DNA from 2 places in the Nonomuraea sp. IBHARD001 genome. Region 1 is predicted to be linked to the other one. Evidence: riboswitches for the same ligand, from Rfam matches in the RefSeq annotation. Region 1 holds a riboswitch; the other holds the start of a gene.
What was found. A riboswitch is a leader RNA that binds a small molecule or an ion and turns the genes downstream of it on or off. The one in region 1 is predicted to bind cyclic di-AMP.
Positions count from the first base shown of each region.

Region 1 (4,205 bases):
TACACCTTCAACGGGCACCTCAAGGTCGCCGGAGGCAACTTCACCGTCGATCGGCGCGTGTTCGTCGCGGTCAAGTTCAACTCGGGACGCACGGTGTTCTCCAAGTGGGTCGTCGCCAGGACGCACTCCATCACGCCAGGCGGAGCCGTGTACGTCGAGACGACCGTCGCGGCCCCGTGCGCCGGCGGCAAGAACGGCTACGCCCGCGCCTACGACGAGGCCACCGCCACCTGGTCGCCCAGGCTTCCCGTGGAGATCTGCCAGCGCATCGACTGACCCGCGAGCAGGTCCGGCGTCAGGGCGCATGCCGGGACTGGTGCCACTCCAACGCCTCCGGGGTGTCGCGGTACTCCAGGAGGTGGTGGCCGGAGATCCGCTCCAGCACCACCTTGACCTCGGCGGGCGTGATGTGGAAGAACTCCCTGCGCGGGTTGACCCGGTTGACCCGCCGGCTGCTCAGCTCGCTGTGCAATCGGCTCTCCAGGCCGACCGCGTCGTCGCTGAAGATCAGGGCATGGGTGTCGAACGTGAAGGGTACCGAGGCGTCGCCCAGTTCGCGCACCCTGTCCTGGGGTTCGAGCCTGCGGGTCATGCCGATCTTGACGATGTCCGGGCCGAACGCGCCGATGTTGGAGATCACGTACACATATCCGGCCCGCACATTGGCCTCGCGGGCCTCGACGTCGCCGACGGCCGCGCCGATCTCCTCCAGCTTGGCCCTGAGCTCCCCGGCTCCCCGCTCGTCGCCTCCGGCCAGCAGTTTGGCCAGCGCCGCTCGGTAGTGCGCCTCCTCCTTGCGCAGTCTGGCCTTCTCGCGCTCGAACTCCTTGCGGGCGGACTCCTCCTCGCGCTGGCGCTCGCGCTGCGCTCTGGAGCGTTCCTTCTCCTCCTCCTGCCTGGCCAGGTGGTCGGCCGTCAGCTCCAGCTCGTACAGGCGCAGGCGGTGGTACTCGCCGCTGACGTGGATGCTCATCGTCCGGCCGAGCTTGACGATCGTCTCGACGGCCTTCTCCAGCCGGTCGACCGACGACTGCAGCTTGTACGGGCGCATCGTGCGCACGCAGTTGTCGGCCTCGGCGTTGTAGGCGCGCAGCATCAGCCTGGAGAAGTCGCGCACCATCCTGCGCCCTTCGGCGAGCGATCCGTTGATCTGCCAGTTCGTGGCGCCGATCACGGCGGTGCCGTCCTTGGCCAGGGCCTTGATCCGGTTTCTGACCTGGGCGAGCCTGTCCCTGTAGGCGACGGCGTCGCTCAGCGGGTGGCGGTACTCGTACAGACCGGCCTCCTGCAGCAGCACGGTCTCCTCGGTGTGGATGATCTGCTGCTCGATCTCGCGCAGGCGTAGTGCGGCGTCGGCGACGGCGGCCTGCAGGCCGATGTGCTCCTGGCGCAGGGCCTGCGTCATCGCGGCCAGCCCGTCGCGCTCGGTCGCCGGGACGGCGGGCTGGACCGCGACCCAGAAGACCCAGCCGTCGGGCGCGGGCGGCCACGCGGGGCTCGGCCGCCACCCGGCAGGAGGACGCCAGCCCGCCGGGGGCTCGGGCCAGCCCGGCGGCGAATGAAAGCGGTACTCCACCGGCGCATCCTCCTCGTCACACGTGTCACAGAAGAGGACTGCCGTCACGGCCCGTCGGTTTACCGGTCGCGGCCCCGCGTCCTAGTACATCGAGATGTGCGGATGGTCGTAGTGGTTGGCCGTGATGCCGCCTCGGTTGGACATCGTGCGCCATCCCGAGCCCATGTTGATGCGCTGCCGCCAGATGACGTACTTCACGCCGAGCCGGTCCTTGTTCTTGATCGCCCAGGCCGAGATCCTGTCGCCCAGCGCCTGGTTGGCCGCGGAGGGCATCGAACCGCCCTGGCTCATCATGAAGTCGCACGCCCGGCCCAGCGGATGCTCGCCGCTGTCGTCGACGCGGTAGCAGCCCACCTGGTACGGCAGGTCGAAGTTCTTGCGGATGAGGTCGCGCATCAGGCGCATGCGAGGCGTGATGTTGTCGGCGCCGCTCGGCAGCTCGGGGGCCCAGCTGCCGTCGGAGCGGCGGCCGGTGCCGTAGGGCACGAGCCTGTCGAGGTTCTTCTGGATCTCGTCGATGAGGTCCTGTGCCTCCTCGCGCTGGCCCTCGACCTCGGCCGCGTCCTTGCGGATCTGGCCGGTGACGACCTGGGCGGCGTCGGCGGCCTGCTTGCGTTCGTCGCGTGCGGTGCTGAAGGAGGTGAGCACCGCCTCCTGCTGGCCGACGAGCTGCTCAAGGATGGCCGCGCCGCCCAGATTGCCGCCGAACGGCAGGCGCATGCCGCCGGTCGTGGCCTGGTAGCGCAGCTCGACGATCTCGCTGACCTGCTCCTGCGCGGTGACCAGCGCCTGCTCGGCGGCGGCCAGGCGCTTGTTCGCCTTCTTCTCCGACTCCTGCGCCTTGGCCAGTTGCACGCGCTTGGCGTTGTAGGCCTCGATCAGGCGGTCGACCTTCTTATTCTGCTTGGCCAGGTCGGCGCGGAGCTGCTTCTCCTTGGGCTTGGGCGCGGCTCCTGCGGTGGCGGGGGCGCAGACCAGGGCTGCCGCGCTCAGAACGCAGAGCGCCGTGCTGATGAAGCGTGGTGCCGTGCGGCGACGCGACGTGGGGGACGGGGCCGCCACGCACTCTCCTCTCCTCATGCCGACCGGGTTAGCTGACGGGTTCGGGCGGGAGGAGCCCTACCACCGAAGTGGATTCACCCCGAGGGAGTGGGTCCCCGGCTTCCGGGCAACACGCCCGGAACTAGGCGAGATGGATATTAGTGGTAAATGCAGCACCATGCGACTCTCCGCTGAGATCAATCAGTGATCTACCTGTGACCGCAGCCGCCGGGCCGCCTCCTCGGGCAGAACATCGTTGACGAAGGCGCCCATCGCCGACTCCGACCCGGCCAGATACTTCAACTTGCCCGGCGCCCGCCGGATGGAGAACAGCTCCAGATGCAGGTAGGCCAGCTCCCGACCCTCCCGGACCGGCGCCTGGTGCCAGGCCGACACATACGGCATGACCACCCCGAACAGTCCGTCCAGCCGCCGCAGCACATCGGTATAGAGCGGCCCGAACGCCCGCATCTCCGCCTCCGACAACGCCGCCAGATCGGGCACCTGCCGATGCGGATACAGATGCACCTCGTACGGCCAGCGCGCGGCGGCGGGCACGAACGCGGTCCAGTGCTCGTTGGCCGCGACGACGCGCTCGCCGAACGCCCGCTCGGCCGCGAGCACCTCGGCGAACAGCCCCGGCCTGCGCGCGGCGGCCCGCAGATGCAGACGGGTGCGCGGCGTGACATACGGATAGGCGTAGATCTGGCCGTGCGGATGGGCCAGGGTGATGCCGATCTCCTCGCCCCTGTTCTCGAAGCAGAACACCTGCTCGACGCCGGGCATCGCCGACAGCTCCGCCGTGCGGTCGGCCCAGGCGTGCATGACCAGCTCCACCTGCTCGGGCGCCAGCCGGGAGAAGGAGGAGGCGTGCTCGGAGGTGAAGCAGACCACCTCGCAGCGCCCGAGCCCCGGCCGTACCTCGCTCAGCCCGCCCGCCTCGCCGTGCGCGCCCGGGAGGGGGCCGAAGGAGGGGAAGCGGTTCTCGAAGACGACCACGTCGTAGGAGCCGGCCGGGATCTCCGACAGCCGGCCCGGCGCCGACGGGCACAGCGGGCACTCGTCGGCGGGCGGCAGGAACGTCCTGCTCTGCCGATGCCCGGCCATGGCCACCCACTCGCCGGTCAGCGGGTCCAGGCGCAGCTCGGAGGCGGGCGGGCGCGGCGGCAGCTCCCGCAGGTCGCGGGCGTCGCGCACGGCGGAGTCCGAGTGGTCGAAGTAGAACAGCTCCCTGCCGTCGGCCAGGTGGGTAAGCGTGCGCTTCACGAGGGGTCCTCCGCGATGATCAGACGGTCGCCGAACTCGGCCCTGGCCTCTTCCTGCAAGGCGGCGTCGCTGACCACCACGTCGGCGGCGTCCAGGCCGGTGATGGTGCTGATGCCGACCATGCCCCACTTGGTGTGGTCGACCGGCACCACCAGCCGGTGCGCGGAGGCGACGAGCGCACGGTCGGTCTCGGCCTCCAGCAGGTTGGGCGTGGTGAACCCGGCCCTCGGGCTCATGCCGTGCACGCCGAGGAACAGCGTGTCGACGTGCAGGTCGCGGATGGCGGTGACCGCGACGGGTCCGACGAGCGCGTCGGAGGGCG
Region 1 is NZ_JBWBBW010000002.1:7,161,626-7,165,830, reverse strand. Features, by position in the region: gene ACTWNK_RS34200 (hypothetical protein) at 1-276, shown strand, start outside; gene ACTWNK_RS34195 (SNIPE associated domain-containing protein) at 296-1,576, opposite strand; gene ACTWNK_RS34190 (coiled-coil domain-containing protein) at 1,658-2,638, opposite strand; cyclic di-AMP (ydaO/yuaA leader) riboswitch at 2,642-2,776, opposite strand; gene galT (galactose-1-phosphate uridylyltransferase) at 2,819-3,883, opposite strand; gene ACTWNK_RS34180 (DeoR/GlpR family DNA-binding transcription regulator) at 3,880-4,205, opposite strand, start outside.

Region 2 (4,205 bases), 4.5 Mb from region 1:
AGCCCCCCCAGCGCGACCCCGGCCGCCCGCCGCCCACCACCGAGCCGCCGCGCCCCGTCCGCGCCCTGCTCCTCGCTCACTCGGATCCCCCCAAAGGCCTCACGCCGCCAGTGCCTCGCGCATGTGGTCCAGCCACAGCGCGGTCAGCCCCTCCGGGTCGAGCCCGGCCGCCGACAACGCCCGATCGAGCCCATGCCGCTGGACATCACGGTAGAGCCTCACCAGCCCGCGTACGCCGAACCGCTCCGCGTAGGCGCGGCACGCCAGCCACGCCTCCTGGTAGGCCTGGGCCCGCCGTACGGCTCCGGCGCCGAAGTCGGCGTCGCGCGGGAGCGCGTCCGGCCATCGGCCCGCGGCGGTCTCGGCAGCCAGTTCGGCGGCGGCGAGCGCGACGGCCAGGCCCGAGCCCCGGTAGGCGACGTAGTCGGCGAACCCCTCGCGCAGCCACACCGGCACCCCGGCCGTGCCCGCCGCCACGTGGGTGAGCTCGTGGGCCAGGACGACGTCGCGCCCCACGCCGTTCAGCCGCCCGAACCCGCCGGGCACCACGACCACACGGCCGCGGTCGGCCACGGCCGCGAGTCCGGCGAGCGCGCCGGGCGTGCTGCCGATCACCTCGGCGGCCTCGTCGTCGCCGCCCGGCACGACCACGAGGGCCTCACCCGACCGCTCCCCCAGAACGCCCGCCACGGCCTTCCTGGCCACCGCAGCCCGGCGTGCGATGTCGGCGAGCAGGGCGGGATCGGCTCCATGGCCCACGACCAGCGCGCGCTCGCCCCTGACCACGTGCGCGCCGTCCGGCCACAGGGTGCGCAGCTCCTCCACCATGACCGCGCCGCCCGTTGCGGCCCGGCCGGGCCCGGCGGCCAGCAGCAGGCCCGCCGCCAGTGCGGCGAGCGCGGCTCGGCGGCGAACGGGCGGCGGCTGCATGGCATCCGACCCTAACCCGGACATGCGAAAGCCCCGTCCCAGGGGGATGGACGGGGCTTTCGCGAGGAATCACCCAGAGGCGGGTGGATTCTCAGAGGGATGATCGGCTAGATGCCGGGACGGACCGCGCCCGCGAACGACGACTTGCGGTAGCCGTTCAGCTTCTCGATCCGGACGGTCTTGCCGGTGCTCGGGGCGTGCACCATCTTGCCGTTGCCGATGTACATGCCGACGTGCCCGCGGCCTCGGAAGAACATCAGGTCGCCGGGCTGGAGGTTGGCCCAGGAGACCTTCTTCTTGATCTGCGAGTACTGGCTGTGCGTGACGCGCGGGATGGTGACCCCCGCCTTGCGCCAGGCGAACTGGACCAGGCCCGAGCAGTCGAAGGATCCGGGTCCGGTGGCGCCCCACCGGTACGGGTCCCCGATCTGCTTCTTGGCCACGGTGACCGCCCGAGCGGCCTTGGCCCTCTGCTTGGCGGCCTTGCTCGTGGTGCTCGCCGTGGTGACCTTGGCCGTGGTGCTCGCCTTGGTCATCGTGGCGCTGACCGCCGTTGTCGTCGTCGCCGCCTGCGCCGCGGTGCCCTGCAGGGCGATCGACCCGGCCGAGACGCTCAGGGTGAGCGCCATGGTGCCGAGGCCTGCGCGGGTGAGCTTGGACAGACGAGGATGGAGCTGGGAGGTGGACAGGGTTTGTCTCCTTGGGGCTTCCACGAATGCCTACCGGGTTAGCTGACGGATTCGGGCGTGGAAGTCGCCCTACGGCGCGTAATGCGCTGATTCACCCCTGATCCCATGGGGATGGGATCGATTGGTTCCCCGGCTCCGTGCGCCTGGCTGCACGGATTCGGCGGGCCACCGCCCCCACCTGTTGGGGTGGGGCATGGATGCCACGAGCGGCGATGACCTGCGGAGTTTCGCTGCGACGTCATGGCTTTGAGCGCCGCGGTGCCAGAAGGTACCTCGCCTCCCAGGACCCGGCAAAGCCAAAGTCAAGTGTAAAGATCCAATAAAGGCGTGTGTTAAGAACGGAACCCCTGATTAATGAGGGGTTCCCGGAAGGTAATGTGACACTGGTCACATTCCGCAGCTCAGGCGCTTAGTCATGTCGCATACATCACATTTATCGGCCGAAATTCTTTACCTTTGTCAGCCGTGATCTAGACCGTTCCAGTGCGAAATACGGCATTCCGGTTGATCTACTGGCCGGTCGCCTGTAGGACTCCGGGCACAGGGCCGAGACCGGGCGGGCCCCCTGGGGCGGCGAAGGCCTGCGGTGCGACGGTGGCGTGGTGCGGTGCTGACCCTGGCCGGGGCCGCGGGCCTGGTCGCGGGCGGTGTGGCGACCGATCAGGCGCTCGGCGCGGGCGGCCTGAGCTGGCACTGGACCTACCTGGCCTTCGGCTTCCTCACCCTGGCCGCCGCCTTCGCCACCCACGCCAGGAGCCGGTATCGGCCGACGGCGTGCGCCGGGGCCGCGGCTGGACCTACAGACGCCAGGTACGCGCGTCGGTGACCGACATGGAGACCGTCGGCGTCGTCACCCGGGCCGAGTAGGCCGAAGGGCCGTCCGTCGCCTCTGGCCTACCTTGGTCGGGTTGAACCTGATCCTCGATCGACGGATGGCGCCTGCCCCATGGCCAGCCTCCCCCCGCCGCCCGAGACGACCTCGACAGGTGCGTCACGGAGCCCGCCAACCTCGCCCGGTTCTTCAAGCGCCTGGAAGACCAGGCGGCGTCGGATCTTGCCAACCTCCCGCTCATCGAGGAGCTTCAGGCCGAGCCTCGCGACTGCAGGTTGCGCGCCTAACCCCGAGCCGCCGACGAAGGGCGGCGAGATCACCCGCATCCTCGGCGTCACCAAGCCGAACATGCACGAGCTCATGCGCAAGGGACGACCCGCTCACCACACGCCGGGCCCAAGCCCGGCGTAGTGCTACTGCGAGCGGCGTCAAGCACGCCCGGCAGCAGCCCAGGTAGAACGCAGGCCTGCCGCAGGGTGTGCAAACCTCATCCGTTGGGAGAGGAATCTCTACCAGATTGTTTGGGGTGGAACGGGACACAGCCTGTCACGGGTTACGTTCCTGACACGCGATAGCAGGAGTCATCGGCGGGGGCACCTGCCGCCGCACGGTCAGGCGACCAGCGCGATCCCCAGCGTTTCCCTGGTCGTGCGGCTCGCACCCCCTAGCCTCAGGGCATCTTGCGCTCGCAGTACACCAGGAGACGTTCGGGGCGTCCTCCTGCGCCAGCCTCGTCGTCCGCCTTTCCCCGGAGTCCCCATGACCTACCCGTACGGCCACGACCCGCAGCAGCCCCAGCAGCCGTACGGCTACCAGCAGCCCTACGGCTATCAGCCACCGCCTCCCAAGCGGGGCAAGGGAGCCCTTTTCTGGCTACTCATCGTTGGCCTACCCCTCGTCCTCCTTGGAAGCTGCACAGCGGTCATCGTCGCGGTCGCCGCGACGCCGACGCCCAGCAGAACCATGCAGACCGAGGCGGACGCCGAACCTGCGCCACAGGAAGCCGCCGAACAGGAGGACGCCCCCACCGAGGAACAGGAGACCGCACCGAACGAGGAGCCACAACCAGCCTCGAAGGTCGCCGGCCTCGGCGCCAAGGTGCGCGACGGCAAGTTCGAGTTCACCGTAACCAAGGTGGCCGAGGCACAGTCCCTGGGCGATGGCTTCATGGCCCAGAAGGCGGATGGCAAGTTCGTCCTTGTCACGCTCACCGTGGCCAACATCGGGGACAGGGCGCAGCACTTCTTCGCGGACTCACAGAAGCTGTTTGACGGTCAGGGCAGGGAGTACTCGGCGAGCACGGCCGCAGCCCTGGCTATCCGCAGTGAGACTCTCATGAAGGAGCTGAACCCCGGCTTGCGAGCGCAAGCCGTGGTCGTCTTCGATGTCCCCAGGGACATGAAGCCGGTCTCCATCGAACTGCACGACTCGATGTTCTCCGGTGGCGTGCGCGTCGACCTCCTCGGGGCGCGATAGTCCTGGCCCAGCGCTTGCGGCGTGTGTACCGTCACGGCCCCGGCTCTGAGATGCTCGGCGCGAAATAGTCGCCGAGCATCTCTGTCGTCCATCGCGCCTCGTGGATCTCGCCCCGAGGGCCGAACGCGACGAACCACGGCTTGATTTCGAGAACAGGTGTGCCATCGACGGCGTCCAGCTCTTCGACGTGCAGGTCCAGGCCGTCCACCTCGATGAGGCGGCACCGGGAGACGCCGAGCCAGTTGAGGCGGCGCATGTTCCGGTGACCAAAGATGCCG
Region 2 is NZ_JBWBBW010000002.1:2,636,516-2,640,720, reverse strand. Features, by position in the region: gene ACTWNK_RS14265 (M48 family metallopeptidase) at 1-80, opposite strand, end outside; gene ACTWNK_RS14260 (hypothetical protein) at 100-930, opposite strand; gene ACTWNK_RS14255 (C40 family peptidase) at 1,038-1,559, opposite strand; cyclic di-AMP (ydaO/yuaA leader) riboswitch at 1,632-1,792, opposite strand; gene ACTWNK_RS14250 (hypothetical protein) at 2,206-2,445, shown strand; gene ACTWNK_RS14245 (DUF4352 domain-containing protein) at 3,211-3,927, shown strand; gene ACTWNK_RS14240 (SAM-dependent methyltransferase) at 3,959-4,205, opposite strand, start outside.
Region 2: another riboswitch for cyclic di-AMP. It lies ahead of ACTWNK_RS14255 (C40 family peptidase); the one in region 1 lies ahead of ACTWNK_RS34190 (coiled-coil domain-containing protein).